DNA from 2 places in the Shewanella sp. BC20 genome. Region 2 is predicted to be linked to the other one. Evidence: riboswitches for the same ligand, from Rfam matches in the RefSeq annotation. Region 2 holds a riboswitch; the other holds the start of a gene.
What was found. Region 2 has a riboswitch for cyclic di-GMP ahead of CBX96_RS01525 (glycosyl hydrolase family 18 protein). Riboswitches for the same ligand answer to the same signal wherever they lie in the genome.

Region 1: linked by a shared signal. The riboswitch ahead of gbpA (N-acetylglucosamine-binding protein GbpA) and the one ahead of CBX96_RS01525 (glycosyl hydrolase family 18 protein) in region 2 are both predicted to bind cyclic di-GMP.

The regions. Positions count from the first base shown of each region.
Region 1 covers NZ_NHRI01000011.1:3,376-15,537, reverse strand. Annotated here, with positions in the region: gene exeM (extracellular exonuclease ExeM) at 1-117, shown strand, start outside; gene CBX96_RS12385 (hypothetical protein) at 246-701, shown strand; gene CBX96_RS12380 (PaaI family thioesterase) at 812-1,249, shown strand; gene CBX96_RS12375 (YgjV family protein) at 1,303-1,548, shown strand; gene katB (catalase KatB) at 1,895-3,355, shown strand; gene CBX96_RS12365 (TMEM165/GDT1 family protein) at 3,425-3,982, opposite strand; cyclic di-GMP riboswitch class I at 4,385-4,480, shown strand; gene gbpA (N-acetylglucosamine-binding protein GbpA) at 4,606-6,081, shown strand; gene CBX96_RS12355 (aromatic amino acid transport family protein) at 6,643-7,818, shown strand; gene CBX96_RS12350 (S46 family peptidase) at 8,057-10,213, shown strand; gene CBX96_RS12345 (transposase) at 10,626-11,660, opposite strand; partial or broken gene CBX96_RS12340 (IS630 family transposase) at 11,864-12,162, opposite strand, start outside.
Region 2 covers NZ_NHRI01000001.1:356,757-368,918, reverse strand. Annotated here, with positions in the region: gene CBX96_RS01540 (porin) at 1-364, shown strand, start outside; gene CBX96_RS01535 (aminopeptidase P family protein) at 512-2,329, opposite strand; gene CBX96_RS01530 (ROK family protein) at 2,692-3,483, shown strand; cyclic di-GMP riboswitch class I at 3,958-4,046, shown strand; gene CBX96_RS01525 (glycosyl hydrolase family 18 protein) at 4,155-6,761, shown strand; gene CBX96_RS01520 (FKBP-type peptidyl-prolyl cis-trans isomerase) at 6,831-7,301, opposite strand; gene CBX96_RS01515 (short-chain fatty acid transporter) at 7,523-8,851, shown strand; gene CBX96_RS01510 (HPP family protein) at 8,984-9,463, opposite strand; gene CBX96_RS01505 (TetR/AcrR family transcriptional regulator) at 9,715-10,323, shown strand; gene CBX96_RS01500 (DUF1294 domain-containing protein) at 10,332-10,850, opposite strand; gene CBX96_RS01495 (DUF418 domain-containing protein) at 10,828-12,072, opposite strand.

The DNA of each region.
Region 1 (12,162 bases), on a different contig from region 2:
CCAGCACCTGTTGAACCACCGAAACCTGAGCCAAAACCAAAGGATGATGGTGGTGCGTTAGGATACTTAGGTCTAGCCTTGCTATCCCTATTTGGCCTACAACGCCGTCGCCGTTAATCGAGTGATTGCACGCTCACAACTGAGTTTGTGAGCTAAACTCAGAGCTAAGGGATGGTTTTACCATCCCTTTTTTATGGCACTGTTGTTGTGGGACTTTATGTACCTTGATCACAAGGAGAGCGGACATGGCAGCGACTGGCTCCGACCATGTAATCGGCGTGGCAAAAGCGCCACTGTGGTTTTATTTTGTCGCATTCATCAGTTTGTTATGGAACATCATGGGCTTATTGGCATTTGTTATCCAAATGACCATGACGCCTGAGGCCATGGCGCAAATGAGCCCAGATCAAATAAAGCTCTATGAATCGACACCCGCTTGGCTCGACTGTGTGTTTGGTTTTGCGGTGGTTTCTGGCTTTATAGGTTGTTTGTTGTTACTCATTAAAAAAGCCTTTTCTTATAAAGTGTTGCTTGCATCTCTTGTCGCCGTATTGGTGCAAATGGGCTATGTATTTGGTATTCAGCAGGCGGCTGCGGTATTGGGGAGCGATGCCCTTATGATGCCGAGCGTGGTGATCCTGTGGGGAATGTTCTTAGTCTGGTTTAGTCGTTTTGCTGTCACAAAGCATTGGTTAACTTAGGCGTAGCGGTTCTTTGCCATTATCTGGCTGTTATTAGCCAATGCTTATGTGTTGAACTTCAGTCACTTCTTAGTAAACTGCTAGCTGGTTTTCTTTACTAGGATGTTGAAATGAGTATTTGGTTTAGACCTGTCACTTTAGAGGATTGTGCCCGTTTAGATGCTGGTATGGGGGGCAAAGGCACCCTAATGCAGACCCTAGGGATTGAGATCAGCGAGATTGGCGATGACTATATGAAGGCGACTATGCCTGCCACGCCCGCGATACATAACCCCTTAGGCATTGTCCATGGCGGCGCGAACGTGGCACTGGCCGAAACCGTGGCCAGCTATGCCGCAAACTTTGTGGTGGATTTCGAGCAATATTATTGTGTTGGACAAGAGATTAACGCCAACCATTTACGCGCTTCGCGTAATGGCGTACTGACCGCGACGGCTAAACCAGTTCATTTGGGGAAACGCAGTTCGGTGTGGGAAATCTTAATCCATAATAGTGCAGGGGAGTTGACCTGTATTTCACGGATGACGGCGGCGGTAGTAAAACGCTAAGAAGGCTCAACCAACCTGTTTTAGTTGTATCAATCGATAAATAAGGACGTGATATGGATAGTGCAATGATGTGGGAATGGGTTGGTTATTTGGCGTCTGTGGTGGTAGCCATCTCTTTAATGATGTCTAACATCAAAAAGTTACGCTGGTGGAACTTGTTGGGGTCGGCATTGTTCGTTGCCTATGGGGTTGCGATACAAGCTTACCCGGTGGCGGCGGTTAACTTTTTTATCGTGTTAATCGATGCCTATTACTTGGTCGTTATCTATCGCGAGCAGGCGAGCTCTGTCAATGAGTAATATGTAGCACTTTGAATCAATTGAAGTATTTTTTAAGTTTGTCTTAAGCTCGAGTTCTCATTTTTGCCAAGTCGGTTTGCGTTACGGCTGGCATACTCTTTATTCTGTTGCTGGCTATTTCATCACATACGGGGAGTGAACTTTACTCCCTGAATGATCTAAGCACTCTTCGTTAATCTGAAATGTAGATTATTTGAATCTATATTAATCGTTTTATTGAATTCGTATTTTTGCCTATTCTAACTCCATCGACAACACGTCGCCCTGCCAAGGAGATAAGCCATGGCCACCATTTACGATTTAATTGAATCTTGGGTTAACACCAATCAAGAATGAGGAGCAAGATATGAGTCAACAGTATTTAACAAGCCAAAGCGGTTCTCCAATTGCTGACGATCAAAACTCATTGTCAGCGGGTGAGCGTGGTCCCTTACTACTGCAAGATTGGCATTTAATTGAAAAACTTGCCCACTTTAACCGTGAGCGTATTCCTGAGCGTGTTGTGCATGCGAAAGGGACTGGCGTATACGGTACTTTCACCCTGACTAAAGACTTAAGCGAATACACCATCGCCGACCACTTTAACGGTGTGGGTAAGCAAACTGAGACCTTCGTGCGCTTCTCTACCGTGGGTGGTGAAATGGGCTCTGCCGATGCCGAGCGCGATCCCCGTGGTTTTGGTCTGCGCTTCTATACTGCTCGTGGTAATCACGATATCGTGGGTAACAATACGCCGACTTTCTTCCTGCGTGACGGTATTAAGTTCCCAGACTTTATCCATACCCAAAAGCGTAACCCATTGACGAATTTGAAAGATCCACAAGCTATGTGGGACTTCTGGTCATTAAACCCAGAAGCCATGCACCAAGTGACGATTCTGATGTCTGACCGTGGTATTCCGGCAAACTACCGCCAAATGCACGGTTATGGTTCGCATACTTTCTCGTTTTGGAATGCTAAAGGTGAGCGTTTCTGGGTGAAGTTCCACTTCAAATCGCAGCAAGGCGTAGTGAACTTAACCAATGAGCAAGCCGACAAGTTAAAGGGTATCGACCCTGACTCATCCCAGCGCGATATGGTAGTAGCAGTGACCGACGGTAACTTCCCTCGTTGGACGGTGAACGTACAGATTATGCCTGAGGCTGATGCTAACACTTATCATATCAACCCATTCGATTTGACTAAGGTGTGGCCACATGGCGATTACCCGTTAATTGAAATTGGTGTGTTAGAGTTGAATCGTTTACCGCAAAACTACTTTGCCGAAGTCGAGCAAGTGGCATTAGCACCGAGCAACTTAGTGCCAGGTGTGGGCGCATCGCCCGACAAGATGTTGCAGGCGCGTTTATTCGCCTATGCCGATGCGCAGCGTTACCGAATTGGGGCGAACTACAACCAGTTACCCGTAAACTGCCCACATGCGACTAAAGCCAATCATCACCAACGTGCGGGTGCCATGGCGGGAACACAATGCCCGTACCACGGTAGTCAAACCGGTGGCGATGCCGCGGCTAACTATGGTCCAAACAGCACTGCGGGTGCTTTAGTTGAACCGGCAAACTTTGCCGAGCCACCACTGCGTTTAGATGGCGAAGCGGCGCGTTACAGCCGTTACAATCAGGATGATTACACTCAGGCGGGTAATTTGTATCGCATCTTCAGCGAAGCCGAGAAAGCACGCTTAGTGGAAACGATTTCTGGCTCTCTGCGTCAGGCAAGTGTAGAGGTACGGCAACGTATGCTGGCACATTTCCACAAAGCCGATGCCGATTATGGTCAACGTATCCAAACTGCTCTCGGGTTATAAGTTAATTCGTTAGCCCAATAAAAAAGGCCAGTGTTATCACTGGCCTTTTTTTTATCTTCATTTTATCAATCAGTTAACCATTAAGGTTGCTACGCCGAGCAGGGCAAACAAAATTGCGCAGCCCCTGTGGATCCACTTCATTGGTAATTTTTCGGCACTAAAATGTCCCGCAATAACCACTGGGACGTTCGCCAGCAACATACCCAAAGTAGTACCTGCAACCACCATGGCTAAGGCATCGTATTTAGCGGCTAACACGACAGTCGCGATCTGGGTTTTGTCGCCCATTTCGGCGATAAAGAACAGAATAAAGGTCGCAACAAAGGGCCCCATCTTATAGAAACGGCTCTCTTCGGCGTCCACTTTATCGGGGATCAGTACCCAGAGTGCAATCGCAAAGAAGGAGGCGGCAACCAAGTAGCGTGCTACATCTGGGCTCACCCAGTTAATCGCCCATTGGCCAAGCCAAGCGGCGGCAAAATGGTTAAACAGAGTCGAGAGTAAAATACCCAAGATAATCGCGGTTTTATTTTTAAATCTTGCTGCGAGTAATAGGGCAAGCAGTTGGGTTTTATCGCCAATCTCGGCGATGGCAACCGTAAAGGTTGAGGCGAGTAACGCTTCCAAGTGTGATCCTTTTAGGGGTGGTTTTTGACATAAGCACAATAGACCGTCCACCCCTAGGTGCGGTTACTGTGCTCAGGTCTTGCAGGACAAATCGATGATTTGCTGTGAACACCATGGCATGCGGCCAAGTATGTTGATGTTCACCCTGAATATCGATGGCTCGAAATCCAGTTAGCTACTCCCCCGAAGCGAGGTGGGCATTATACCCAAGTGAAACAGGGTTTCAAGATTAAACTCATCGAGTCAGAGGGCAAATAATCTGACAGGTGCCAATAAAATACCGCTTTTCGTTTTGTAACACATTGAATTGTAATAATTTAAATTTTGACAACGCTGTCTTTTGTTGTTAGGTTAGCCGGGTCTCAATGTTTAAGTTACATACTGTTAACTTCAATAGAGATCCACCGTATTTGGCAAACTAATTGAAAAATTAGGACGCAAAGCCTCCGGTCTAAGGTTGTAAAGGGATGTTGAAACTAAGATAGCGGGGTTGCCTCAGAATTGGGCTGATGCTTTCAATTCTTTGAAAAATAAACGGCTTTGCTTAATGCTGTTTTGCCTAAATACCACTTTTATACCTATGCCAATCTCGTCGAGAAAGGCGCCCTACGGAGTACAATAAAGTGGCACATCTAACTGCTTTTACATCAATCACAAATGCTAACCGCAAACACCCACAACTGGCTCGTTTAAGCCTAATTGCCTTGGCCTTAAGCGCTACGAGTGCGCTCGTTAGCCAAACGGCGTCGGCCCACGGTTATGTGGTTTCACCAGAATCACGCTCATACGCCTGTAAAACTGGCAGCAATTTAAACTGCGGCGCCGTTCAATGGGAACCGCAAAGTGTTGAAGGCACATCAGGTTTTCCTGAGTCAGGCCCTGCCGACGGTAAAATTGCCAGTGCAGCCAATGCTGCGTTTTCTCCCTTGGATGAACAGAGCCCAAGCCGTTGGTCTAAGCATGACATTAAGTCGGGTTGGAATGACTTTAGCTGGCAGTTCACCGCTAACCATGTGACCCGCAATTGGCGTTATTATTTAACTCGCCAAGGGTGGGACCAAAACCAAGCGTTGAGCCGTGCAAGCTTTGACTTAGCTCCCTTCTGTGTGGTCGATGGAGGCATGGTTCAGCCGCCTAAGTTAGTGACACATAACTGTTATGTACCTGAAGACAGAAGCGGTTATCACGTGATTTTGGCCGTGTGGGAAGTCGGTGATACCACCAACAGTTTCTATAATGCCATCGATGTGAACTTTAGCTCAGATGTTGTGGTGCCGGGCGAGTGGACCGATATTGGCGATATCAATCCGTCACTCGATCTTAAGGCGGGCGATAAGGTGATGACGCGGGTGTTTGATGCTAATGGCGAGCAAACTGCCAAGCAAACCCAGATAACCATTGCCGACACCACTCAAGGTGCCAAACAAAATTGGACATTCCTGTTAGCCAGTGCCATTAATGCCCAGCAGCCACAACTTAAGGCGGGGCAGAAGAATGCCTCTGGGGTGATCTCGCCCGTTTACGGTAAAAATGAGATTTATGCCGCGCCTAATTCGGGCCTAGAGCGAGTGGAAGTGAGCTTCGATATTGCGCCTGCGCCGGGCAATCAGCTCGATGTCACGTCACTGGCCGATGATTACACCATTGTCGATGGTGCCGCAAAGGTCAGTTTCGATGTCAGCACTAATGCGGATATGCAGGTCTCGGCTTACCTATTTAGCCACGATGGCACGGCAGCTGGTTATGTGACCCAAGCGGTCAATAACACCAACGCGAGTCTAGTGCTTGATGTCGTCGCGCCAAAGGAAGGCCATTATCACTTACAAGTGAAGGGCGAGCCTAAGCAAGGTGAGGTTATCCAGCAAAACTTCGATCTGTTCTTAAAAGATCAAGCCACAGCGCCGGATGCCGATTTTGTCTTCCCCGAGGGAGTTAAAAACTATGTGGCGGGTACTAAAGTGCTGCAACCTAAAACTGGCAAGGTCTATCAATGTAAACCTTGGCCTTACAGTGGTTATTGCATGCAATGGTCGCCAACTGCAACCGGGTTTGAACCGGGTGTCGGCGGCTCTTGGAATATGGCTTGGACTGAGCTGTAATCGGTTAACTGGGGAATAAGCGGATTGTGAGTCGCGTTAATTCGCTTTAGCGCAATCCCGTATCTCCGTTAGCGAATCGCTAGACTCATTGATAAACCCTGCAACGCTACAGGTGTTGCAGGGGTTATTGTTTTGATAACAGTTCCGCCTCGATTTTTTATCTTTTACTCACATTTCCCCTTCGGATAGCCAAAGCGGCGTCATCTTTGTCTATAACTGGCTTGCCCGCTGGGGTTGGCTCTGTTAATGTCCAGAGCTATCTTCTTTTACGCGCGACGTCGCTGCTTTGCTAAGGCAATCACGGTTGAAATTAATGTCACTTTTCTGCAAACGATTTAGTTAGCCTCAATGGCGACTGGGTTGAAATATTCAAAAGCTATTGGGGCCAATTGATCTGCTCTTTGAGATCGGATTGGATGCTTTAAGTTTAGTGACGCTTTTCGTTTGAGATTGCTGTTGGCTTAATCACAGAGTGCGCAAGGCTTTATCCTTCAAATCTACTCAAAAAACCTTAAAAAATAATAATTAATACTTGAACAGGATAATTGTGTGAATTCAAAAATGTTAGGCTCGATAGCCATTGTCGCGGGGACCGCCATTGGCGCGGGAATGTTAGCCTTACCCTTAGCCACGGCCGCCTTAGGCATGGTGCCAGCCATTTTGTTAATGGTGGTGATTTGGGGCTTGTCAGCCTATACCTCATTGTTAATGCTTGAGATTAACCTGCGCTCAGGCGTCGGTGATAACGTTCATGCCATCACGGGCAAACTCCTCGGCAAGAAAGGCCAAATGGTGCAAGGCGCCTCCTTTCTCAGCTTACTCTTTGCCTTAACGGCGGCGTATTTGACGGGCGGTTCATCGCTGTTAGTGCTTAAAGCCAAAAATATGTTCGACCTCGTGTTAGATAACCAACTGGCGGTCGTGCTGTTTACCTTAGTGCTGGGTGGATTTGCGGCCTTAGGGGTGGCTTGGGTCGATAAAGCCTCGCGCTTCTTGTTTTCGCTGATGATTTTATTACTGATTGTGGTCGTGCTGTTTTTATTACCGGAAGTCAGTATCTCGAGTATGGCAACCAGTGCAGTGGCCGAGTCCATGACCAGCAGTTGGATGGCGGCGATTCCCGTGGTGTTTACCTCCTTCGGTTTTCACGTGTGTATCGCGACCTTAGTACGTTATTTGGATGGCGATGCCGTTTCGCTGCGCAAGGTATTATTAATCGGTTCAACCATTCCACTCGCGTGTTATATCTTCTGGTTATTGGTGACCTTAGGCACAGTGGGTGGCACCGAAATCAGCAGCTTTAATGGCTCTTTACCTGCGCTGATCAGTGCATTACAAGAGATTGCCCACACGCCTTGGATCAGCAAATGTATTTCGCTGTTTGCGGATTTAGCCTTAATCACCTCTTTCCTCGGGGTAACCTTAAGTCTGTATGATTTTGTGGCCGAACTGACCCGCGCGAAGAAGACCTTCCTCGGCCGGGCCCAAACCTGGTTGTTAACCTTTGTGCCGCCGCTGTTGTGCGCGCTCTATGTCCCCGAAGGTTTTGTTGCCGTATTAGGCTTTGCCGCCGTGCCGCTGGTGGTGATGATTATCTTCCTACCGATCGTGATGGCACTACGTCAGCGCCAAGCCACGCCGCAGGGATACCAAGTGTCTGGCGGCACATTTGCCCTCGGGATTGCGGGACTGCTAGGCGCGGTGATTATCGGCGCTCAGTTATTTGTCGCGCTGTAAGTTAAAGCCGTTTAGCGTACTGAAACGGCAGAGTTAAACCGATAAATATGATGAATGTATTTGCTTTGTAAGCGAATTTTTCTAACTCTGTTATAGAGTGCGTGCGATATGCTAAAGTCAGGCCCAGTGCCTGACTTTTTGCTTTTTAGCGTTAACCAAAGTGGCATGTAATCCCAATAAATATAAGAAATGGCCTCGCAAGCGCTCGGCTTTCTTCACCTAAAACGGACTTAAGATAATGAAAAAATGGTTACTCTCAGTTGCCGTGGCGGCGAGTTTTGCCTCCCATGCCGATGAAGGTATGTGGCAGCCACACCAATTGCCCGCAATGGCCGATGAACTCAAAGCGAAAGGCTTAGAGATTGATGCGAAATCGATTTCCAAACTGACCGAATTCCCCATGAATGCTGTGATCAGCCTAGGTGGCTGTACGGCATCTTTTGTTTCGCCAAAAGGCTTAGTGGTGACAAACCATCACTGTGCCTATGGTTCGATTCAATATAACTCGACTGCAGAGAAAAACCTGTTGCAGGACGGTTTTTTAGCTAAAACCTTTGCCGATGAATTACCCGCCGCGCCAGGTTCTCGCGTTTATGTCACCGAAGAGGTGACCAATGTGACTGAGCGCGTCAACGCTGGGCTTGAAAACAAAGCGGGCCGTGAGTTTTATCAAGGCGTTGAGAACCAAGAAAAAGCACTCGTTGCCGAGTGTGAAAAGGATGAAGGCTACCGCTGCCAAGTGTATAGCTTCCACGGTGGTTTAGAATACTATCTGGTAAAACAGTTAGAAATCCGCGACGTACGTTTAGTCTATAACCCAGCGGGCAGCGTCGGTAAATACGGCGGCGATGTCGATAACTGGATGTGGCCGCGCCACACGGGCGACTTTTCCTTCTACCGCGCCTATGTGTCTAAAACTGGTAAACCTGCCGAATTTAGCGCCGACAACGTGCCTTACGAGCCAAAGAGTTTCTTAAAAGTCTCGGCCAAAGGCGTGAGCGAAGGGGATTTTGTGATGGTGGCGGGTTACCCCGGCCGCACTAACAGATACCGCACCGCGAACGAAGTGCAAAATCAGTTCGAATGGGCTTACCCAGAAGGCAAGATGCTGCGCGAACGTTTTATTGAAATCATCAAAGAAACGGCACCAGAAGGCAGCGACGAGCGCATTAAGTATGAGAGCCAAATCGCTGGCTTAGCGAACTACGCTAAAAACTTTACCTCAATGATCGAGTTTTATGGCAAATCCACCATGTTAGCCGACCGCAAGGCCCGTGAAGCCGAGCTTGCCGCATGGATTGCCAAAGACAGCAGCCGCGAAGCCAAATACGGTAAAACCTTAAGCGACTTAGACGCGCTGATCGCCAAAAGCAAAGCCCATCAAGAACGGGATATGATTTTAAGTTACATTGGCAATACTACTATGGTGCCAACGGCGACCAATCTGTACCGTTTAGCCCATGAGAAGCAATTGCCTGATATGCAACGCGAACCTGGCTTCCAAGACCGCGATATGACACGTTTCAAGGCGAGCATGGAACGTATCGACCGCCGTTATGCGCCAAGTGTCGATAAGGCCGTTCTCTTGGATATGCTCAAACGTTATGCCGCGTTACCCGAGGCGCAGCGCTTACCTGCAATGGATAAAGCCTTTGGTATCGATAAAAAGGTTAACGAAGCTAAGCTTTCGAAAACCTTAGACAAAATGTACGCCAAAACCGAGCTGGGCAACAAAGATGTGCGTTTAGCTTGGATGGAAAAATCCGTTGATGAGTTCAAAGCCTCTAAGGATCCTTTTATTCAATTCGCCGTGGCCATGTATGACACCAACATGAGCGAAGAGAAGAAAGAGAAAGAATTAGATGGCGAGCTGATGAAAGTGCGTCCGCAATATATGGATGCCATCATCGCCTATAACCGTGAGCAAGGTAAGCCAGTGTACGCCGATGCGAACTCTAGCCTGCGCGTGACCGTTGGTCATGTTAAAGGTTATGAACCTAAAGATGGTTTAGTGGCTAAGCCCTTTACTCGCCTCGAAGGCATAGTGCAAAAAGACACTGGCGTTGACCCATTCGATGCGCCGAAAAAGCAGTTAGAGCTTATCAAGCAGAAGCAATACGGTGATTTCTATGTTAAAGCCATCGATTCTGTGCCGGTAAACTTCCTGTCTACCTTAGACACCACCGGCGGTAACTCTGGTTCTCCAACCCTAAACGGCCGCGCCGAATTAGTGGGTTTACTGTTCGATGGCGTGTATGAAAGCATCATAGGTGACTGGGCGTACGACGACAATATCAACCGCTCAATCCAAGTCGATAGCCGTTATATGCTGTGGGTAATGAAGTATTTAGATAATGCCGACAACCTGTTAGCCGAGATGGAAATCGTTAAGTAATCCACCTCCGCATCGCATAGGTGCGGCCTATAATGGCCGGATTATCAGCATTTAAGCGTGATATAAGACTGCAATAGCAACACATCAAAATAGCGATAAACTCAGTGAGTTTATCGCTATTTTTTTGTGCAATGACTACTGATAGCTGTTGAGATAGCAGTATTGCTAGGCGAGCCATGGTATTCGCTCACCGACACGCAGCAAGTCCATCCGTGGATGCTCGACCGCCTCGTCCTTGAGGCGGAAGGTCGTCTCGCCAATCACCATGACTCACCCTTTTAGCATCGGTGTAGCTTGCAGGTTTTAAAGAAACACACAGCATGCTTTGGGACAAAATCGTGCTATGTTTTGCGCGAAATTATCTTCATTTCGGATAAACAAAAATAATCCTAAACGCTGAGTCGTGAGCAACTTAAGGATGTAACGCTTGGCTTGAGGCTTTTCCTTTACACCATTTGCCGCTGTTATGCTGCTTTTTAAATGCGCACATGCTATCCCATCGACCACTTATGCCACTGTATTGACGACGAAACTCTTTAGCTGATGTGAGCCACGCATCGGGCGCAATACCTAATTCATTGAGTAGTTTCGGCCGTTGATTATCGATATAGCCTTTCTTATCAAGGCGAATGGCGCGGCCCGTCCAATCAATCAGTTCGAGATAATCGGCAAAATGAAATGGAATGCCTGTTTGCTGACTCAGGTGAGCTGCGCCATCGAATTGGACGAGAGCCTTGTGGGGAATATGAGCTTCATTAGTTGAAAAGTCAGTTTGTGGCACTGGGAGGGTTAATGGATGATTTGGGGTGTTTAGCGAGTCAATTCGCTCCTGAATCGATGTAAAATCAGAGGATTGCAAAGAATCAGCAATGCCTGCTCGAATGGGATTTAAATCGACATACATCATGCACGCGAGCAAGGCTTGCTCATCTAACAGCGCTTGCGATTTAAAACGACCTTCCCAAAAGGCGCCTTTACACTCATCTTCTCGATTGGCTTTACGAGCAATTTCCTCATTTAAACAACGCATAAACCAAGAAATACTGCTTAATCGTTCATGCCACTCGGTAATTAAGCCATCGAGTAACATGCGTTCACCTTCGATTAAAGCATCACCATTCATATACTTAGTAGCAATTGCATGGCCTTTAGTGATTTGGCACCAACGGCTGATAATGTCTTTTGGCGTTAAGGATTTGGCCTTATCGACATCTATTTTAAGCACTAAGTGGTAATGGTTACTCATCACCGCGTAGGCGCAAATATCGATACAAAATATCGCTGATAATGCCTTAATTTTATCTACAATCCAGCCACGCCTATGCTCGTAACTGCGGCCAGTGAGTTTATCTTCACCACACAAAAAAGCCCTTCTAACACAGCGATTTATCACATGATAGAAGGGCGTTGCATTAGCATCAATTAGCTGTCTTCTGGCCGAAGTCATAGCCAACTCCACACAGACAAAATCAGGATAATTTAAAGCCTAGTAGAATACGCTGAAAAACACAAAAAGATGTGGCTGTCCTCTCTTTTTCGACAAAAAGCCCCAAGAAAATGAGGCTGATTGAAAAAGAGTTATGCCTGTCCTATTTCTTCTTTTTCTTCTTTTCTGAAAAACACAAAAAGATATGGCTGTCCTTGCCTCTCGTACATAAAGCACTTTCCCGGTGCTGGCATGCAGGGCTCCAGCTATGTAATGCTTACGGTTGTTGCCTGGGGTGACAACGCGTTTTTGCTGTCCTTTTGGCATCCAATCTGCCCCGATTTTTGGGTTCAAGTCGATGTCTACTTCATCTTCATAGAAAACCGGATGCTCGACGCAACACTGCTCAAGTGCCTGATTTATCGCGGCCATTTTCTCCTCTTTGTGTGGGTCTTTGATACGCAATGTCGGAGCCGAGCGGCGCCAGACCATTCCTGCTTTGGGTAGTAATCGGCGGACGGTT
Region 2 (12,162 bases):
GCTCACAGGCGGGGTTATCTCCTATGAGTTTAATAATGGTATTTATGCCGCTGTGGGTTATCAAAATAAGGAATACAAGTTTGATATGGGTAATAACCGTACTGGCAGTACCTTTGATAGTGCGTTAGCTATCCCATTTGGCAATGCCTATAAACTGAAGCTAGGCTACTTTTGGTTTAAAGATGGAATAGAGGATAGTACGAGTCTGGATTATGACGGCTATAACCTCACCTTAGAATGGCAAGCGGCGAGCAATGTGCGCTTGCATCTAGAATGCCTGCAACAGAACAACGATGAACGTGAAGATGACACTATTTTTGCCTTAGGTGTTCGCTATGACTTTGATTTGAATTGGAAGATTTGATGGTTAGTGGTTTATTCAAAATCACTAAGCAATCATTAAGCAAAGTGTCGTTAGCGCTTTGGGAAAACGGCATATATCTAAAGATGGACTGTAAAGGCGAGGGATAAGGCGTACATTTGAATGCACGCCTTTATTTTAGGGCTTTGATTAAATGGCTTTCGTTGCCTTTGTCAGCCACTCAAGCTCACTGCCCGACATTAATGGCGATAAGGTGTTAAACACTTTCTGATGGTAAGCATTAAACCAGTCGATTTCGCCTTGAGTTAACAGGCTCTTATCGATAAGGCGAGCATCCATTGGGATCAGCGTTAAGGCATCGAATTCATACATTTCACGCTCTGCGCCCTTTAAGGCTTCGCAGTGTTGCACTACCACTAGGTTTTCTAAACGGATCCCAAAACTGTCGGCGCGGTAATACCCTGGCTCGTTGGATAACACCATGCCTGGCATTAAGGCGATGGCATTGAGGTTTTTACCGATGCGCTGCGGACCTTCGTGCACGCTGAGGAAATGACCAACGCCATGGCCTGTGCCGTGGTCGTAATCAAAGCCATATTGCCACAGATATTGACGGGCGAAGGCATCGAGTTGTTGCCCTGTGGTGCCTTTCGGATAGCGGGCCTGATCTAAGGCGATATGGCCTTTTAATACCAAGGTGACCATTTTCTTCTGTTCATCGGTTACGTTACCAATGGCGATGGTACGGGTGACATCCGTGGTGCCGTCAAGATACTGAGCACCAGAATCCACAAGGTAAATGCTGTCCATCGTCATCATGGCTGGCGTGCCATTGTTATGGTTGTAGTGGCACATGGCCGCATTGGCGCCAGCAGCGGAAATGGTATCGAAACTGGGTTCGCGATATTGTGGATCTTCGAGGCGGAAACTTTCCAACTTGTCAGCGAGGGTTGCTTCATCGTGCAGACGATGGGCAGCGACCTCGGCATCGAGCCAAGCGAGGAAACGACTCACGGCCACACCATCACGGATATGGCTGGCGCGCATGCCCGCTAATTCGGCGGCATTTTTCTGTGCCTTAGGCAGGGAGACCGGGTCGATACCTGCGATTAACTTAGCGCCTGCATCGCGGGCAATATTTTGTGCCCAAGCGTTGGCAGAATTGGGATCGGCGAGCAGTTTCACGCCCTGTAAGCTTGCCAAGGTATCGGCAAGTGAAGCTTCGCTCTTAAAGCTCACACCCGCTCCAACGTGTTCCTCAATGCCTTCAGGGAGTTTGCTTAAATCGGTAAACAGTTGCATATCGCCATTGGCGTGAAGTAGCGCGCAGCCTAGCACGACAGGCAGACGCGGCACGTCATTACCACGCATATTGAGCAGCCAGCAGAAGGAGTCTAAAGCGGCGATCAGCGCGACATCGGCGCCGGCTTTTTTGACTAGTGCGCCAATCTCGGTGCGTTTTTGCAGGCTGGTCTTACCCGCACTTTCATTACTAAATAACGTGATAGCTGCGCTCGACGGTGCAGGTCGATTTTGCCAGTGCTTATCAATCGGATTCTGTTCGACGGCAACCAGTTCAATTTGGGCTTTTGCTAACGTGGCTTTGGCGTTTTCAAACCAAGCTAAGGTGTGTAAACGGGCATCGAAGCCTACACGTGAACCTGCTGCAAGCGTATCGCATAGCCATTCGATTTGCGGTGTGTCGGTCAAGCTTTCATAACTAAAGAGATTTGCATCCACCTGCAGACGCACTTGTACCGTATAACGACCATCGGTAAAGATGGCGGCTTTGTCTTTTAAGACAATGGCCATGCCCGCTGAGCCAGTAAAATCCGTTGCCCAGTACAAACGCTCGTTATGCTCAGGCACATATTCGCCTAAGTACTCGTCCGCGCGCGGGATGATAAAGGCATCTAAATTGGCACTGGTGAGTTCACTACGAATGGCGGCAAGACGGTTAGCAATTTTATTCGGTTGTACGGATTGTGATGACGATGGTAACGACATAGGGGCTCCAAATATTGGCATTGGCGGCTGACGTAGGCGGCCAAAATTATAATGCGTAATGCTGGCGAAAAGGATGCGAATTGGCGGCGATTATCGCAAGCTCAACGGCTAAGATGCAAGGGGATGGAATAAAGGATTTTGTATACAATTTTGTTTTTTCGGCATCACTTTGCGATAACAAGGGTTGTGATCTTAGACTAATTTCCAAATTGAAATGTTATCTTTATCACTCAGTTCTTCTGACTAATTCTTACAAATTAGCTACTTAAGTTTTATTCAATCGCTAATATTTACCCATTATGCTAACATTCGCCATCTCCGCTCGGGGTCAGAGGGGAGCACATGTATCAGTGGAGTTGGCGATGCAAACATTAACAATAGACGTGGGCGGTAGCAAAGCCCTGTTCGAACTTCAACTCAAGGGGCATACAGAACAATATAAAATCCCCACGGGTGAAGGCTTTAAAATTGAAGATTTAAATGATCAAATCGCGGCGCTGGAACGGGATTATGATTTACAGCACTACCATTTAGCGATCGCTGTACCTGGACTCGTACAACAGAATCGTTTGGTGTCCTGTAAATCTCTGCCCGGTCTCAATGGGCTAAGCTTTGAAACCTTGAAAACCCAAGGCGAACTTAAGTTTATCTGCAATGATATCGACGCCGGTATGCAGGCAACCTGTGACGAAAAATATGCCTGTGAGTTGTTAGTCATGTGTGGCACTGGAATTGGCATGTCGATCGCGTTGAGCGGCAAGGCTTTTACGGGGGCTACGGGAGTCGCGGGGGAGCTTGGGCATTGCCGGGTGATGACGGAGGCGGGGGAGTTTAGTCTCGAGCAGCTCGCCAGTGGCGATTCTATCCGCGGCCGTAAGATTTCCACCGCCGATGATTTATATCTCGCCGGCACTTATCTGGGGATGGGGCTAGCGTGGGCGGTCAATCTGTTTAATCCTAATCGGATCTGGTTAGCGGGTGGCATGATGAACAGCGCGCCGTACTACAAGGGTTGTCTGGATAGTTTAAGGCGCATGGCTCTCAGGGCTCCATTAGCCGAAATGAAGATTAATCGTGTCGATGATATGGAGACCTTAGTCTGCCGTGGCTTATCGGTGATCTTGGCAAGGGATTACTCGAAGGAGGCCGCCTAACGGCTTTCGATTGAGGTGCGGATAGGCCAAGATTGAGGCGTGATAAGTTTGTTTAGGCTATTAATCTTGGCTTACTGACGCTGATCCAGATATTGATTTCGTTTGGGTCGAGAACAACAGCATGCGGCCATCGGATTTGTGTGTTTGCAGTGCACTCTGCATATCACCTCGTTCGATGACCGCATTTTTGTTTGCACTAGTTATTGAACTGCGTCTTGCAAACCGCTTTCTTAAGACTTTCGATTTATTTTTTATTGTCTTTCTTATTGGCGATACGAGTCGATGATAGGGCTCCATGGCATAAGCAATCCTTTTAAATACAATTCATTGCTTATTTTTTGCACTCAATGGTTTTACTTTTCTTTAAAGCCAATACTGCGTTGATAATCGGTACAACGGCCCGTTTGTTAATATTTAGTTGCAATTTAACGCTATAGCGGCATATGCTAATTAACGTAATGACAACGTTGTCATTAGTGAAAAAGGCAAACCAATTGAAAGATTGGGACGCAAAGCCTCCGGTCTAAGGGTTCGTTTGTACCTATGATAGCGGGGATACCACAGGTTGTTTCTTCATGCTGCCGTTGTACGCACATGGTTTTAAGAGTGTTGTTTCCTGTCTACGCTTTGTTTGCCTTATTGATGCATAACTTACTCAATAGGGAAATCTCATGTTTAAGACTCAAATCTCCACCTCGGCGATGCTGGTGGCCTCGGTGCTGGCATCCGCTGCCAGTTTTCAAGCCTTTGCGGCGCTCCCCGGAAAACCGACTTTAGGTTGGGGGGAAACCAAGTTTGCCATTATCGAGGTGAATCAAGCCGCCTCAGCCTATAACCAATTAGTGACGGTAAAAGATGCCGCCGATGTGTCCGTGACCTGGAACTTGTATAACGGCGATATCGGCCATAAGGCGCAGGTGTTACTCAACGGAAATGTGGCATGGGAAGGTCCTTCGAGTGCGGCGGGTACGGCCAATTTCAAGGTTAATAAGGGTGGGCGCTATCAAATGCGTGTGCAGCTCTGTAATAACGAAGGTTGCAGCGCCAGTGATGCGAGGGAAATCTTAGTCGCCGATACTGATGGCAGTCATTTACTGCCACTCAATGCGCCTTTGAAGGAAAACAATCGTCCCTATGTGAATAAATCCGGCAAAGTGGTGGGAAGTTACTTTGTGGAGTGGGGTGTTTATGGACGTAAATTCCCCGTCGATAAGATCCCTGCACAAAACTTAACCCATATTTTATATGGCTTTACCCCGATTTGTGGTGGCAATGGCATCAACGACAGCTTAAAGGAAATCGAAGGTAGCTTTGAGGCATTGCAGCGCGCCTGTGCTGGCCGTGCCGATTTTAAAGTGGCGATTCACGACCCTTGGGCGGCGGTGCAAATGCCGCAGGCGGGGGTGAGTGAATATTCCGATCCCTACAAAGGCAACTTCGGCCAATTGATGGCGTTAAAACAAGCCTATCCCGATCTGAAGATCCTCCCCTCAGTTGGTGGCTGGACGCTCTCCGATCCCTTCTACTTTTTGGGGGATAAAACCAAGCGCGACACCTTTGTCGCCTCAGTGAAGGAGTTTTTACAAACTTGGAAGTTCTTCGATGGTGTCGATATCGACTGGGAATTTCCCGGCGGCAGTGGTGCTAACCCAAGCTTAGGTAATGCCAATGACGGACAAACCTATATCACCCTGATGCGTGAACTGCGGGCGATGCTCGATGAGCTCAGCGCCGAAACCGGACGCACCTATGAGCTGACGTCGGCCATCAGTGCGGGCGGCGATAAAATTGCTAAGGTCGATTATCAGGCGGCGCAGCAATATATGGATTACATCTTCCTGATGAGTTACGACTTTAATGGCGGCTGGACCAATACGGAGCTTGGACATCAAACCAATCTCTATGAGGCGAGCTGGGATCCAAATACCCGTTACACCACGGACAAAGGCGTAAAAGCACTGCTCTCTCAAGGGGTGACTCCGGGTAAGATTGTGGTCGGCGCAGCGATGTACGGCCGTGGCTGGACTGGGGTGAATGGCTATAGCGGTAACAATCCTTTCACGGGCACTGCAACGGGCAAAGTGAAGGGCACTTGGGAAGCGGGCGTGGTGGATTATCGGCAGATCGCTAAGGATTATATGGGCGCAGGTTGGAGCTATGCCTATGATGAAACCGCCGAAGCACCATCTGTCTTTAATGCATCAACGGGTGATTTAATTACCTTCGACGATGCTCGCTCTGTTAAAGCCAAGGGCCAATACGTGCTGGCCAATCAGCTCGGTGGTTTATTCGCCTGGGAAATTGATGCCGATAATGGCGATATTCTCAATGCCATGCACGAAGGTCTAGGTCATGGCGAGGGCACAACGCCACCAGCGAATAAAGCGCCGATTGCCAACGCGGGAGCGGATATCACGGTAACCGGTACTGCGGATGTCACGCTAAACGGCAGCGCGTCGCGGGATCCTGAAAATGGCGCCTTAAGTTATCAATGGCGCCAAGTCTCTGGTCCAAGCTTAAGTATCACTAATGCGGATATGGCCAATGCTGTGGTGCAACTGAGCGGGGCGGCGTCGGATGTGGTGTATGTGTTTAGCCTGCGAGTCACAGATCCTGAAGGATTATCTTCAACCGACACAGTGACTCTCACTCATAAGGCCGAGACGGCAAACCAAGCGCCTGTGGTGACTGTGCCAGCGAGTGTAACGGTTGAAGCGGGCCAATCGGTGAGCATCAATGCGACGGCGACCGATGCCGATGGCGACAGCCTCACCTACGCATGGACAGTGCCAAGCGGCGTGGCGGCGAGTGGACAAAACAGTGCCACATTGGTGGTGACGGCGCCAGCTGTTACTCAATCGACCCAATACAGTTTGAGTGTATTGGTCTCCGATGGTGCCTTAGATGCCAGTGCTGCTTTGAGCTTAACCGTGACGCCTAAGGCGACGGGCGGTCAATGTGACGCAACTGACCCTAATGCGGCCAACTATCCCGCTTGGAATGCGACAAGCATTTACAACACGGGTGATACCGTGAGTTATAACCAACTGGTTTGGAAGGCGAAATACTGGACTCAAGGTAACACACCTTCAAGAACCGCCGACCAATGGCAATTGTTGAGTCAGGTTGAGTTAGGCTGGGATGCGGGCGTTGCCTACAACGGCGGAGCAACGACTAGCTATAACGGTCGTCAGTGGCAAGCCAAATACTGGACTAAGGGAGATGTCCCCGGTGTCGCTGCAGTGTGGATGGATATCGGCGCGGCGTCTTGCCCTTAGTCGATAGGGATTAAAGACAAAAAAGCCCTGCGAATACAGGGCTTTTTTATTAAGGATCACAGCGTAAGATTAATTTATCTTCAGCAGCTCAACATCAAAAATCAGTACCGAACCGCCGCCAATTTTGCCTGTGCTGCGATTGCCGTAGGCCAGTTCGCTAGGAATAAAGAAGCGATACTTGTCGCCCTCGACCATCAGTTGCACGCCTTCAGTCCAACCTGGAATAACACGATTGAGTGGGAAGGCTATGGGGTCGCCGCGTTCGACCGAGCTATCGAACACTGTGCCATCAATTAAGGTACCGTGATAATGCACAGTCACAGTATCACTCGCCTTAGGATGAACAGTGCCAGTGCCTTGCTGTAACACTTGATATTGCAACCCAGAGGCGGTGGTTTTCACCCCTTCTTGAGTTTTGTTTTGCGCTAAAAACTCATTACCTAAACGGATATTTTCTTGGGCCGCTTTTTGGTTATTCATCGAGGTAAAGAAGTAAAAAATCACCCCAGCAATCACAACAACGGCAAGTAACATTTTCATTTTAAGGAGCACCTCAGTCAATTTTGGTCATGTTATCAGTTTTTTAGCGGAAGTGGCTAGCGCCTCGGTTTGGCGCGGTACTGGATGATTCGCGTTACATTTTCTCACTTTTTTAAAATGGCTAAAGGCTTTATCCCGTTTTAGAGATCGCTTAACCTGTTACATTAGACTCTACAAAAACTCAATAAAAACAGATAAGAAGAATAAACAAGGACAGTCTTATGTTAACCAAAGCGGCAAAACCTCTGGTCAAGCTCGTCGACCGATATTTACCCGACCCTTATATCTTTGTCTTGCTCTTAACCTTAGTGGTGCTGATTTCGGCCGTGGTAGCCGAGCAGAAAACCCCACTCGAAGTCATCAATTACTGGGGCGATGGCTTTTGGGCGCTGCTGAGTTTTTCGATGCAGATGCTATTAGTGCTGGTGGCGGGATTTATGCTCGCCAGCTCGCCACCGATTAAGAAATTACTCGATGGCATCGCAGGATTTGCCAAGTCGGCGCCTCAGGCCATTATCTTAGTGACCTTGGTTTCCCTCGCCGCCAGTTGGATTAACTGGGGATTTGGTTTAGTGGTCGGCGCCTTATTCGCTAAGGCCTTAGCGCGTAAAGTGCGTGTGGATTACCGTTTATTGGTCGCCAGTGCTTACTCGGGATTTGTGGTTTGGCACGGCGGCTTAGCGGGCTCGATTCCGCTAACCATTGCCACTGCTGGGCATTTCTCAGAATCACAAATCGGTATTATCCCCACCAGCGAGACCATCTTCGCTAGCTTTAACCTGCTGTTAGTGCTGATTTTGTTTGTGATGATGCCACTGGTGAACCGCTTTATGTTGCCCGAAGAGAAAGACAGCATTTATGTCGATCCTAAGGCGCTTGAGGATGGGGGCGCAGACGATAAAGCGGCGCAGTTAACGGCCAATACGACTCGCCCAGCGGATAAATTAGAAAACAGTCGCTTGCTCGGTTGGAGTGTCGGCGGCGCGGGACTCGTTTACTTAGGCTATTACTTTGCGGTGCAGGGCGGCAGTTTAAACCTTAACTTAGTCAACTTCTTATTTTTATTCCTCGCCATAGTGCTACATCAAACGCCACGCAGTCTATTGCTGAGTCTCAACGAAGCCATTAAAGGCGGCGCGGGTATCGTTATTCAGTTTCCTTTTTACGCTGGCATTATGGCGGTGATGGTGCAATCGGGGTTAGCCCAGAGTATTTCCGAAGGTTTTGTGGCTATCGCCAGCGCCGAAAGTCTGCCATTTTGGAGCTTTATCAGTGCAGGGATTGTGAATATTTTCGTGCCTTCGGGGGGCGGACAATGGGCCGTGCAGGCGCCGATTATGTTACCTGCAGCCGAAGCCTTGGGCGCCGATGTGGCACGGGTTGCTATGGCTGTGGCGTGGGGAGATGCGTGGACCAATCTTATCCAACCTTTCTGGGCGCTGCCAGTGCTGGCAATCGCCGGATTAAAGGCGCGGGATATCATGGGATTCTGTTTAATGCAGTTGCTGATAACCGGGGTGATTATCAGTATCGCCCTAAGCTGGTTTTAAGCGAAAGCTTACGGTTTTGATAAAGGGCAATCTCACTTGCCCTTTATTTTTATCCTCTTCTTTATTCTCTTTTTTTAGCCACTTCACGCCTGAATGTGTTAACACGTTAAGGTTTTAGTGTTTTGACGCAGCTTAAAACCATTTCTGCGGATAGGGGCGTCGACACAGCAGATTATGATACAGCCAGCCAAAGGATAGGATTAGCACCAGACCACTGGCGACCGGCGAATATAAAAAGTCCCACCCTTGCACGGTCAGCATAATAACTAGCGGGTTTGCTCCTGCAGGAGGATGCACTGTGTGGGTCAGCATCATCAATGCGATTCCCGCTCCTACGGCCAACCCTAAACTCAGCGGCGAGACGCCCACACTGTTGAGGATGATAAGTCCCATCAGACTGGTCAGTAGGTGGCCGCAGACAATGTTTCTTGGCTGCGCCAATGGGCTATCGGGAAGGGCAAATAAAATCACCATAGTGGCGCCAAAGGGGGCCATCAGCCACAACAAATGCGAACTCATTTGCTCCAAGCTTGCTAAGGCACTGATACATAACATGGCACCTATGCCTGCGAGCAGTGCCGATTTTAATTGCTGTTGGCTTATCACTTTCATTATCTGTCCTTTGAGCCCAACTTGGCTATCGCGCAAGGGCTATGGTTTATATGGTGAATATCAATGGCTGCGGCTTTGGGAGGGCAGTGTTGAGTTGCCCGTTGACTCTATCCCAGTGGCCGCGTTGCACTTAATTGTGTTGAATCTTTAATGGGTAGACCAGTCTGTCTACCTAGTATCATTGCATGAGTAGACTGAGTTGTCTACCTGTGAGAAGATACGTTTAAATCCTAATTGCAGAGGAAGGCGATATGCCGCAACCCGAAGTGTTGTCAGATATGCCCTTAGATAAACGTCAACAGCTCATCAGCACGGCATTTAAACTGTTTTATTTTCAGAGCGTACATGGGGTAGGCATTAACCAGATTTTGCAGGAGTCGGCGATTGCCAAAAAAACCTTGTACCATCATTTTGCCAGTAAGGATGAGTTGGTCGAAGCCGTGGTGCTGTACCGCGACCACGTGTTTTATCAATGGTTAAGCGAGCGAGTGCAGGCGGCCGAGACGGGTAAGGCGGGGATCCGCGCGTTATTTATGGCGCTCGATGACTGGTTTAATCAAAGAGTGCCGCAGCTGTGTGAGTTTCGGGGCTGTTTTTTTATCAATGTGAGTGCCGAATTTACCGATGCCAGCCATCCCGTGCATCGTTTGTGCGCCGAGCATAAACAGCGGGTGGCAGATTTAATCGCTCAGCAGGTAGCGGTCTTGGGCTTGTCCGAGGCAAAAGCGGCTTATCTTGTCGATACCCTATGCCTATTGAAGGAAGGCGCCATAGTGTCGGCGCAGCTGCGCGGTGACACAGGTGCCGCAATGCAGGCATTAAAAGTTGTCGAGCAATTGATTGAAATAGAAACGAATTAGCGTGACGGTTAAATCAATCTATCCATGAAGCCCGTTTGGATCCCATAACCCAGCAGGGCTAAGTTGGTCACGACCGTGAGCCAAAACAGTTGGCGAAAGGCGGCTTTGACCGATTTATGCCGTAGTAGCTGCTGGGCAAACAGTGCGCCGGGCCAACCACCGAGGAGAGACATTAGATGCAGGGTGCTTTCCTTGGTGCGCCAGCGGCCTTTACGCGCCGCCGATTTGTCGAAGGCGTAGGCGATAAAGGTGCACAAACTCAGCAGCAGATATAAACCCACAATCGCGATTGGCAGCATATGCCACCAAGCGGCGCCGATTAACATGGCCAGAAAAACGAGCGCTAATAAGAAAGGCATCGAACTCTTACGCGAGCGCGCGGCTTTAGGCTTAGCGGCTCTTGATTCTGTGGTTCTAGATTGAGTCACTCTTCGTTGGGTCGCTTTTCGCTGATTGACTCTTTGTTGAGTCGCTCTTCGTTCATGTACTTGAACGGACGGCGTTTTATTGGCTCTTTTGTTGTTCATTGTTCGAGTTCAAATGGCTACTAGCGTTGATGGACTTAAAGGCGAGCTGGCGCCAGAGTTTTTCGAGTGGCCCTTGGTGAAAGTAGCGTAAATACAAGCTTGCCAGTAGCAATTGTAGCAGCGAGTAACCCAGCGCTATCGCCATATAACCGCCCCTGTCGAGCGTTAATAATAACTCGGGGGCAAAGTGGCGAAAGATAAACACACCGACAATGGATTGCAATATATACAGGCTAAAGGCGAGTTTGCCGACATTTTGCAAAGGCCTTAGCACTGCCGAGCGATTTTGGCAGATTTTAACCAGTATATGGATGTAAATCAGTGCCGTAGGGATAGCACTTAGCATGACTATGATGTCCGAAAACATCACCAATGTCGGGTTTTGAGTTAATCCCAGCAGGGTATCCAGCGCTGAGAGCAGTAAGCTGGCTAAAACCAGCTTGATTAAGGTGTTTCGCTCAAATCCCTGCTCGAAGCTACCTTGGCGATAGAGCGCCATACCGAGCAGCATCAACCCACCCGTGAACCACATTAAGGTGAAGGGAATGACCAGCGCCATGTAACCGACCTGCATTACATGCAGCAGCAGTTGATTAGGGTAACTCGCTGTCCAAGCGCTGTATTGCTCGGCGAATAAGGGCGATTCGCGGGTAAAGAGTTCGTCACTGCCCATGATGCTGATTAAGCAGATAACCACTAACGAGCTGAAAATAAAAATATTGGCCTTACGTTTTAACTCGGCGATGCTGGCAGCTCGATAGCAGAGTGCTAAAAAGCCGCTGATCCCATAGGTCAGTAAAATATCACCGGGCCAGATAATGATGCCGTGGATCAGACCAAAGACAATCAACCATTTCAAGCGTGAGCGCAGTAGCGAATAGGCCGCTAAGCCTTTATCGCTAAATCGTTGGTACTGAATATAAAGCCCAACGCCAAATAAGATGGAAAACAAGCTGATAAAGCGCCCTTCAATAAAGAAATTGCTAAAGGCTTCGAGCACTTGGTCTGAGAGCAATGGGATTTGATGGGGCGCATAGCCATAAAAGCTTATCCCCATAAAATAGATATTCATAAAAAATATCCCCAATACCGCTAGCCCACGTATGGCATCGAGGTTGGCATTACGTTCAGTTGGGATAGGCTGATGGGGCGTGTGAGTCGCATCGACGGGATTTCCCCAAGGATCCTGGGCAGTTTGAGTGATAGGTTTGATAGCAGGCATCCTTTTGCTATTGGGAAAAATTAACCGAGTCAGCTCGGCAAGATTGAGTTGATAATACAAGGCGCTAGCTTAACAGGCGCTCAAACCAAA